DNA from 2 places in the Exiguobacterium sp. Helios genome. Region 2 is predicted to be linked to the other one. Evidence: a T-box and tRNA genes for the amino acid it is inferred to sense, from the RefSeq annotation. Region 2 holds a T-box; the other holds one or more tRNA genes.
What was found. The T-box of region 2 lies ahead of tyrS (tyrosine--tRNA ligase). A T-box ahead of a tRNA ligase gene usually reads a tRNA of that ligase, here a tRNA-Tyr.
Positions count from the first base shown of each region.

Region 1 (4,401 bases), 1.5 Mb from region 2:
CGTAACTATAACGGTCCTAAGGTAGCGAAATTCCTTGTCGGGTAAGTTCCGACCCGCACGAAAGGCGTAACGATTTGGGCACTGTCTCAACGAGAGACCCGGTGAAATCATAGTACCTGTGAAGATGCAGGTTACCCGCGACAGGACGGAAAGACCCCATGGAGCTTTACTACAGCCTGATATTGAGGCTTTGTGCATGATGTACAGGATAGGCGGGAGACGTCGAGACCGGAGCGCCAGCTTCGGAGGAGTCACCCTTGGGATACCGCCCTTCATGCATAGAGTCTCTAACTCGCAGCCGTCATCCGGCTGGAGGACCGTGTCAGGCGGGTAGTTTGACTGGGGCGGTCGCCTCCTAAACAGTAACGGAGGCGCCCAAAGGTTCCCTCAGAATGGTTGGAAATCATTCGTAGAGCGCAAAGGCAGAAGGGAGCTTGACTGCGAGACCTACAAGTCGAGCAGGGACGAAAGTCGGGCTTAGTGATCCGGTGGTTCCGCATGGAAGGGCCATCGCTCAACGGATAAAAGCTACCCTGGGGATAACAGGCTGATCTCCCCCAAGAGTCCACATCGACGGGGAGGTTTGGCACCTCGATGTCGGCTCATCGCATCCTGGGGCTGGAGTAGGTCCCAAGGGTTGGGCTGTTCGCCCATTAAAGCGGTACGCGAGCTGGGTTCAGAACGTCGTGAGACAGTTCGGTCCCTATCCGTCGTGGGCGCAGGAAATTTGAGGAGAGCTGTCCTTAGTACGAGAGGACCGGGATGGACGCACCGCTGGTGTACCAGTTGTTCCGCCAGGAGCATCGCTGGGTAGCTACGTGCGGACGGGATAAATGCTGAAAGCATCTAAGCATGAAGCCCCCTCCAAGATGAGATTTCCCTTTGAGTAATCAAGAAAGACCCCTCAGAGACGATGAGGTAGATAGGTCACGGGTGGAAGCATGGCGACATGCGGAGCTGAGTGATACTAATCGGTCGAGGCCTTGTTCTAGCAGATGATCTTGTTGATGACTTCAGTTTTGAGGGCGCGAGCCCGTCGTCTGGTGACGATAGCCAAGTGGTCACACCCGTTCCCATGCCGAACACGGAAGTTAAGCACTTGAACGCCGAAAGTAGTTGGGGGCTTCCCCCTGTGAGGATAGGACGCTGCCAGGCGATCGTTCCGCAATAGCTCAGTGGTAGAGCAACCGGCTGTTAACCGGTAGGTCGTAGGTTCAAATCCTACTTGCGGAGCCATTTATTACTTCTTCACCACATGCAATGGAGAGCTGTCCGAGTGGCCGAAGGAGCACGATTGGAAATCGTGTAGGCGTCATAAGCGTCTCAAGGGTTCGAATCCCTTGCTCTCCGCCATAACATTTTCAATTATAAAATGGCCCGTTGGTCAAGCGGTTAAGACACCGCCCTTTCACGGCGGTATCACGGGTTCGATTCCCGTACGGGTCACCATTTTTTATCATCGCGGGGTGGAGCAGTCTGGTAGCTCGTTGGGCTCATAACCCAAAGGTCGTCGGTTCAAATCCGGCCCCCGCAATTATTACATACGGTCCTGTGGTGTAGCGGTTAACATGCCTGCCTGTCACGCAGGAGATCGCGGGTTCGAATCCCGTCAGGACCGCCATTATTAAGGCTTTGTAGCTCAGTCGGTAGAGCAGAGGACTGAAAATCCTCGTGTCGGCGGTTCGATTCCGTCCAAAGCCACCATATGATTTTTAATGTTTTCCCATTTGTGGGGGGGTAGCGAAGTGGCTAAACGCGGCGGACTGTAAATCCGCTCCCTCGGGTTCGGCGGTTCGAATCCGCCCCCCCCCACCACTTTAGGGGCATAGTTTAGCGGTAGAACTACGGTCTCCAAAACCGTCAGCGCGGGTTCGATTCCTGCTGCCCCTGTTTTATTATTATGGCGATTGTGGCGAAGTGGTTAACGCACCGGATTGTGATTCCGGCATTCGTGGGTTCAATTCCCATCAGTCGCCCTTTTATTATTGGGCTGTGGCCAAGTGGTAAGGCACTGGATTTTGATTCCAGCATGCGAAGGTTCGATCCCTTCCAGCCCAGCTTTTTGTGCGGAAGTAGTTCAGTGGTAGAATACGACCTTGCCAAGGTCGGGGTCGCGGGTTCGAATCCCGTCTTCCGCTCCAATAAATGGCGCCATAGCCAAGTGGTAAGGCAGAGGACTGCAACTCCTCTATCGTCAGTTCGATTCTGACTGGCGCCTCCAATAATTCTTAATTGAATAGTTTTGCAAGAGATTGTGCCGGTGTGGCGGAACTGGTAGACGCGCACGACTCAAAATCGTGTTCCTTTGGAGTGTCGGTTCGATTCCGACCACCGGTATCTTGCGGGTGTAGTTTAGTGGTAAAACCTCAGCCTTCCAAGCTGATGATGAGGGTTCGATTCCCTTCACCCGCTTTTACCTTTGTACGATCTCATTTAAGATTCACCTGATTATGCGGGTGTAGTTTAGTGGTAAAACCTCAGCCTTCCAAGCTGATGATGAGGGTTCGATTCCCTTCACCCGCTTACCTGAAAAGAGCAACGTGTCGTTTTTAATTGACACTTTGCTCTTTTTGTTTAGCATGGAGATAAACAAGCGAAAGGAGAGATACGATGCAGGGGGAATTGTTGAAAAAAGAATTGCAGAGGTATGCCAAAGAAATTGGTATCGATGAATTCCGTATTACGACAGCGGATCCTTTTCTGGTGATGAAACAGCGTCTCATTCAACAACAAGAAAAAGGATATGCTTCCGGATTTGAAGAACCCGATCTTGAACGGCGGACGACACCAACGCTGTTACTGGATGATGCCGTCTCCATCATCGCAATCGCCGTCGCTTATCCAAGTAAGCTCAAGGATGCTCCGCGTGGAAAAGAAGGGGAACGGCGCGGAATCTTTGGACGTTCTTCTTGGGGACTGGACTACCATCAGGCTCTGAAGCAGCGATTGACATTGCTGGAAGAAAAAATTCAAGAACTGATCCCCGGAGCTCGATCACGTTCGATGGTCGACACGGGAGAACTGGTCGATCGTGCGGTCGCAGAACGGGCAGGGATCGGATTCAGCGGGAAAAACTGTTCCATCATTAGCGAGGAACATGGTTCTTATCTTTATTTAGGAGAATTGATTACAGATCAATATCTGCCTCCGGATGAGCCGGTCGAAGAGTTGTGCGGTTCCTGCAATAAATGTCTCGATGCTTGTCCAACGGATGCACTGATTGAACCGGGTGTCATCGATGCGAAACGTTGCATCTCGTTCATTACGCAAACGAAGACTCTGATTCCTGAACATTTCCGATATGCCCTCGGAAATCGTTTATACGGTTGTGATACCTGTCAGCAAGTTTGTCCATACAACCGGAAAAAACATGCCACACAACACAGCGAACTGCAACCTGATCCGGAACAGGTCAAACCGTTACTCATTCCGTTGCTTTCTCTTAGTAATCGTGAATTTAAAACACGGTTTGGTTCATTATCGGGTGCATGGCGTGGGAAAAAACCAATTCAACGTAACGCCGTCTGTGCGCTCGTACATTATCAAGACCGGACGGCACTCGAGGCTTTGCGAGTGATGGCTGAAACCGATCAGCGGGAAGATATGCGAGCCCTTGCCGTCTGGGCAATTGGTCGGATTGCCGGTCAAGAAGCAAAAGACTATATCCAAGGGCGTCTGTTGACTGATTCTGCGGAAGATGTTCAAGTGGAAGGGAATCGTTTGCTTGAGGAATGGGGGAGCGGGCATGCCGTATAAAAAATTGACCTATACGTTTGGTGAGTTGGTTATCGGGTGGGAAGAAGATGAAGTCGTCTATCTCGATTTTGGACATGACATGAATCGTCTGAAGCAATATCTTGACGAAGCTGCCTATTATGAGGCACCGTTGCCTGATTTTCTAGCCGATGCACTTGAAGCATATGAACGAGGACAGCCGGGCGCATTGGATGACGTTCCTTGCCGGCTAGAAGTGACCGTCTTCCAGCAGCGTGTCTTGGAAGCGTTGAGATTGATTCCGTTCGGCCAGACAGCAAGTTATGGACAACTGGCACGAATGATTGGTTCCGAAAAGGCGGCCCGTGCAGTCGGAGGTGCTTTGAATCGGAATCCAATCGCTTTGATTTATCCCTGTCACCGGATTATTGGGGCATCCGGTAAAATGACGGGTTTTGCCAGTGGCATTGCCCATAAAGAAGCGCTGCTTGCGCGTGAGTTAGGAGAGAAGAATTAATGGCCATTCACGTCGTCATGTATCAACCAGAAATTCCACAAAATACAGGTAATATTTCACGGACATGCGCAGCGACGCATTCAGTCTTACATTTAATACGACCGCTTGGGTTTTCAACGGATGATAAACAGTTGAAACGGGCAGGTCTTGATTATTGGGAGTTCGTTGAT
Region 1 is NZ_CP053557.1:939,955-944,355, forward strand. It holds rRNA gene HNY42_RS04820 (23S ribosomal RNA) at 1-991, shown strand, start outside; rRNA gene rrf (5S ribosomal RNA) at 1,040-1,155, shown strand; tRNA gene HNY42_RS04830 (tRNA-Asn) at 1,162-1,236, shown strand; tRNA gene HNY42_RS04835 (tRNA-Ser) at 1,263-1,353, shown strand; tRNA gene HNY42_RS04840 (tRNA-Glu) at 1,375-1,449, shown strand; tRNA gene HNY42_RS04845 (tRNA-Met) at 1,461-1,534, shown strand; tRNA gene HNY42_RS04850 (tRNA-Asp) at 1,546-1,621, shown strand; tRNA gene HNY42_RS04855 (tRNA-Phe) at 1,629-1,704, shown strand; tRNA gene HNY42_RS04860 (tRNA-Tyr) at 1,732-1,815, shown strand; tRNA gene HNY42_RS04865 (tRNA-Trp) at 1,820-1,890, shown strand; tRNA gene HNY42_RS04870 (tRNA-His) at 1,904-1,976, shown strand; tRNA gene HNY42_RS04875 (tRNA-Gln) at 1,987-2,058, shown strand; tRNA gene HNY42_RS04880 (tRNA-Gly) at 2,067-2,141, shown strand; tRNA gene HNY42_RS04885 (tRNA-Cys) at 2,148-2,221, shown strand; tRNA gene HNY42_RS04890 (tRNA-Leu) at 2,257-2,337, shown strand; tRNA gene HNY42_RS04895 (tRNA-Gly) at 2,342-2,412, shown strand; tRNA gene HNY42_RS04900 (tRNA-Gly) at 2,453-2,523, shown strand; gene queG (tRNA epoxyqueuosine(34) reductase QueG) at 2,611-3,756, shown strand; gene HNY42_RS04910 (methylated-DNA--[protein]-cysteine S-methyltransferase) at 3,746-4,231, shown strand; gene trmL (tRNA (uridine(34)/cytosine(34)/5-carboxymethylaminomethyluridine(34)-2'-O)-methyltransferase TrmL) at 4,231-4,401, shown strand, end outside.
Region 1: it has a tRNA-Tyr gene. The T-box ahead of tyrS (tyrosine--tRNA ligase) is inferred to sense a tRNA for this amino acid. The anticodon was not compared.

Region 2 (4,401 bases):
TACACGCCGTGCTGCTCGTCAGCTCGTCAACCACGGTCACATCCAAGTTGATGGCGCTCGCGTCGACATCCCGTCGTTCCGCGTGAAACCAGGTCAAACGATCTCAGTTCGCGAAAAATCAAAGAACTTTGTCGTTATCAAAGAAGCACTCGAAGTTGCACCAGCAACTAAAGACTTCGTTACTTTCGATGCTGAGAAGCTCGAAGGAACGTTCGTCCGTCTTCCAGAGCGTTCTGAATTGAACGATCAAATCCAAGAACAACTCGTCGTTGAGTACTACTCACGTTAATCAGTTGTTTCAAGCATCCACTCCGGTGGGTGCTTTTTTTGTTTCCCTTTTTCATGTTTTGTGTTAACCTTTATTTTATATTGGTTAACACAAAACATAGAGGACGTGTCATCTTATGAAAACAAAAGATCTTACATTTATCGCTTTAGGTGCTGCCATCATTTCTGCGGTCAGTTTACTGCCGCAACTTCAACTCGTCGGTCCGGTACCGATCACGCTTCAAATGCTCGCCATCATGACGGTCAGTGCCATTCTCGGTGCCAAACGCGGGGGACTGGCTGTCCTGATCTTCTTATTGCTTGCCGCTGCCGGTCTTCCCTTACTTGGTGGAAAAGGAGGACTTGCCCCATTCGTCGGTCCGACCGTCGGTTATCTGATTGCGTTCCCGATTGCCGGTTTCTTCATCGGTCTCGTCGCTGAAAGGACACGCCGTTTCATTCCGCTATTCATCGGGATGCTCGTGTTTGGACTCGGACTCGTTTATCTGCTCGGCACGTTCGGTTTGATGGCCGTCTTGCATCTGTCGTTCCTCGATGCCCTGACAATCAACATTCCGTTTATTCTCGGTGATGTCCTAAAAGCGTTGCTCGCAACAACGATCGCCGTCCGTTTGCTTCCCCTTCGCCTGTTCCGTGTCGCTTAAACAAAAAAAACAACGCTGACGAAATCGCCAGCGTTGTTTTTTATTCGCTTCAAGCGTGCTCGAGCACGAAGTATTTCTTTTTCCCACGACGGATGATCGTGAAATCACCAATCGCATCTTGTTTCGTAATCTCTTTTGTCAATTCCTGTTCTCGGTCCCCATTGATGTAAATCGCACCGTTTGTCACATCTTCGCGTGCTTGACGCTTCGACGGACTGATTTGGGCTTCGACAAGGATGTCGACCAGGTTTGTTGCCTCTCCCAGTGCGAAACGTGGCATTCCTTTGAAGGCATCGGCAATATCTTCTGCTTTCAACGATTTGATTTCACCGCTGAACAATGCTTTTGTAATCCGTTCCGCTTGTTCGAGTGCCTCTGCGCCATGAACGAGAACTGTCATTTCTTCTGCCAACCGGCGTTGTGCAACTCGTTTTTCAGGTGCCGTCTCGACTTCCTGTTGAAGGGCGTTGATTTCGTCAGGTGTCAGGAACGTAAAATATTTTAAGAACTTGATGACATCAAGGTCATCGACGTTGAACCAAAACTGGTAAAACTCGTACGGTGTCGTTTTATCAGCATCGAGCCAAACTGCTCCACCGGCCGTTTTCCCGAATTTTTGACCATCCGATTTCGTAACGAGCGGCACTGTGATTCCGAAAGCCTTTTGGTCATGACCGACGCGGCGAATCAATTCCATTCCTGCCGTGATGTTTCCCCACTGATCACTTCCACCGACCTGCAGGCGACATCCTTCATTTTCGTACAGCTTCAAGAAATCGAACGATTGAAGCAACATGTAGGAGAACTCCGTGAACGAGATTCCGTTTTGCAGACGTGAGTCAACGGAGTCTTTCGCCAACATGTAGCTGATCGGGAAATGTTTCCCGATGTCGCGCAAGAAATCAATTATTGTCAAATCCTTTGTCCAGTCAAGATTGTTTGCAATCGTTACGGGATTTTCGCCATCAAGCGGCAAAAAGCGTGACAATTGTCCTTTAATCCGGTTGGCGAATTCTTCGACGATATCCGATGTATTCAATGAACGTTCTGTCGAGCGGCCACTCGGATCACCAATCATTCCCGTTGCCCCTCCGACTAATCCAATCGCATGGTGTCCCGCTTGTTGGAAACGTTTTAACACAAGAATCGGCAATAAGTGTCCGATGTGGAGTGAATCTGCTGTTGGATCAAATCCAGTGTATAGTGTCGTCGGACTTTCAAGTAATTCTTTAATTCCTTCTTCGTCCGTCATTTGACTGATCAATCCGCGAAACTCTAAATCTTCCAGTAACGTCATCTGTCTTCCCCCTAAAATAGTCTAAAAAAAACCGTCCCCTCGTCTGAACGAAGGGACGGAATATTCCGTGGTACCACCCTAATTGCATGAACCTCATGCCACTTAGATTGCCGATAACGGGGCAGACCGCCTGATTTCTCAAGAAGCTCCTGGAAGCGTAATTCATGAAGCGCTATGTCCTAGTTCGCAGCACCACTAGGTCTCTGATACAGGGAGCGGTTCATTACTTTTTTCCAATCACAGCTGATTCTACTATACGTTTGATTAAGATGTTTCCATGATACGTTGAAGCAGAATCCACTGTCAAGCCATTTTCTAATACTTCAGTTATGGTATAATACGTCTATCTGTGATTTAATGTTAATTTACACCCAAGTTTAAGATGTAAAGGAGATCATTTATGCGCGAGAACTGGTTCAAGTTTTGGAATCATCCCCGGACGAAAGCCGTTCGGCACTGGTCGAATATCACATACGACGTATCTTGGAATATCATTTTATTCCTCATCATAGGGGTCTTGTTAGTCGGAAGTTTTTCTGTCGGAGCAGCGGGCGGTTATTTCGCTTCGCTTGTCAAAGATACAAAAGCACCGAAACTGACAGAAATGAAACAACAAGTAAACAGTTATGCCATTACGAGTGAGATTTATTGGGGAAGTGGCGAAAAGCTGACGAACATTGCCACGGACGAAGAACGTCAACCTGTCAATATTAAGGAAATTTCTCCTTATCTGCTCGATGCTGTCCTATCGACAGAAGATGTTGATTTTTACGAGCATGATGGAGTCGTACCAAAAGCTACATTACGTGCCGTCTTACAAGAGGTGACGAACTCGTCTTCCCGGACAGGCGGAAGTACGTTGACACAACAGTTGATCAAAAACCAAATCCTCACGAATGAAGTCTCGTTTGAACGGAAAGCCAAAGAAATCATTTTGGCTCTGCGTCTCGAAAATGCGATGACAAAAGATGAGATCCTGCAAGCTTATCTGAATGTCGTTTCGTTTGGTCGAAATTCACTGGGACGAAATATCGCCGGAATCGAAGCTGCGTCACGTGGTGTGTTTAACAAACCGGCCAAAAAACTGACGTTACCACAAGCTGCTTTCCTCGCAGGTATTCCAAAAAATCCTTACTACTACACACCTTACCTTCAAGGTGGAGTGGTCAAAAAAGATTTGACGCCGAGTACCAACCGGATGAAAACGGTCTTAAAGCGAATGTATGTCGCGAAAAGCATTACAAAAGCACAATATGAGAAAGCTGTAAAATACGATATTACAAAAGATTTTTCTAAAACATCAAAACGTTCACGTGATACGTATCCGTATGTCTATGATTTAGCTGAAAAAGAAGCACTTAAAATCATGACAAGCTATTTCATGAAACAGGACGGGATCAAAGAAGATGAGGTTAAACCTTCTGAACTTGCCGAAGTCAAAGCCAATTATCGGGATCAGGCATTGATTGCGATGCGACAAGGTGGATATAAAATTCATTTGACACTGGATAAAAAGATTCACGAAGCGATGCAAACACCGGCTAAAAATGCGTCGAACTTCCCGAGTGCGCCGCAATACAAACAAGTCGTCAATCCAAAAACGAAAAAGACAGTCACGAAAAAAGATCCGGAAGAAACCGCTGCTGTCATGGTTCAAAATGAAACAGGTCGGATTTTAGGATTTGTTGGTGGACGTTATACGGATGGAACAGCCGATGACTTCAACCGTGCTTTCCAGGCGAAACGTCAAATCGGTTCGACTGCTAAACCAATTCTTGTTTATTCGAACGGAATTGAAAATGGATTAATCACACCGGCATCGACCATTAATGACGAAGAGTATTATTACCAGACCGTTCCGCGTCAACCCGGTGATAATCCAATCAACAATGAAGGCGGACGTTACCGTGGAAACGTCACCGTACGCGAAGCATTGGAACTGTCTCTAAACGTTCCTGCCGTTAAAACGTACGAGAAGATGAATATGTCGAATTCGATTCAAAAATTAGTCGATATGGGAATTGAAATTCCGGATAATATCCGCTATGCCCCATCTGCCGCTTTAGGAACGATGGAAATTACACCAGTTGAACTTGCCGGAGCTTATGCAACGCTTGCCAACTACGGTGAATACGTCAAACCGTATGTCATTTCGAAGATTACGAAAGACGG
Region 2 is NZ_CP053557.1:2,483,265-2,487,665, forward strand. It holds gene rpsD (30S ribosomal protein S4) at 1-289, shown strand, start outside; gene HNY42_RS12930 (biotin transporter BioY) at 405-932, shown strand; gene tyrS (tyrosine--tRNA ligase) at 982-2,229, opposite strand; T-box leader at 2,278-2,479, opposite strand; gene HNY42_RS12940 (transglycosylase domain-containing protein) at 2,630-4,401, shown strand, end outside.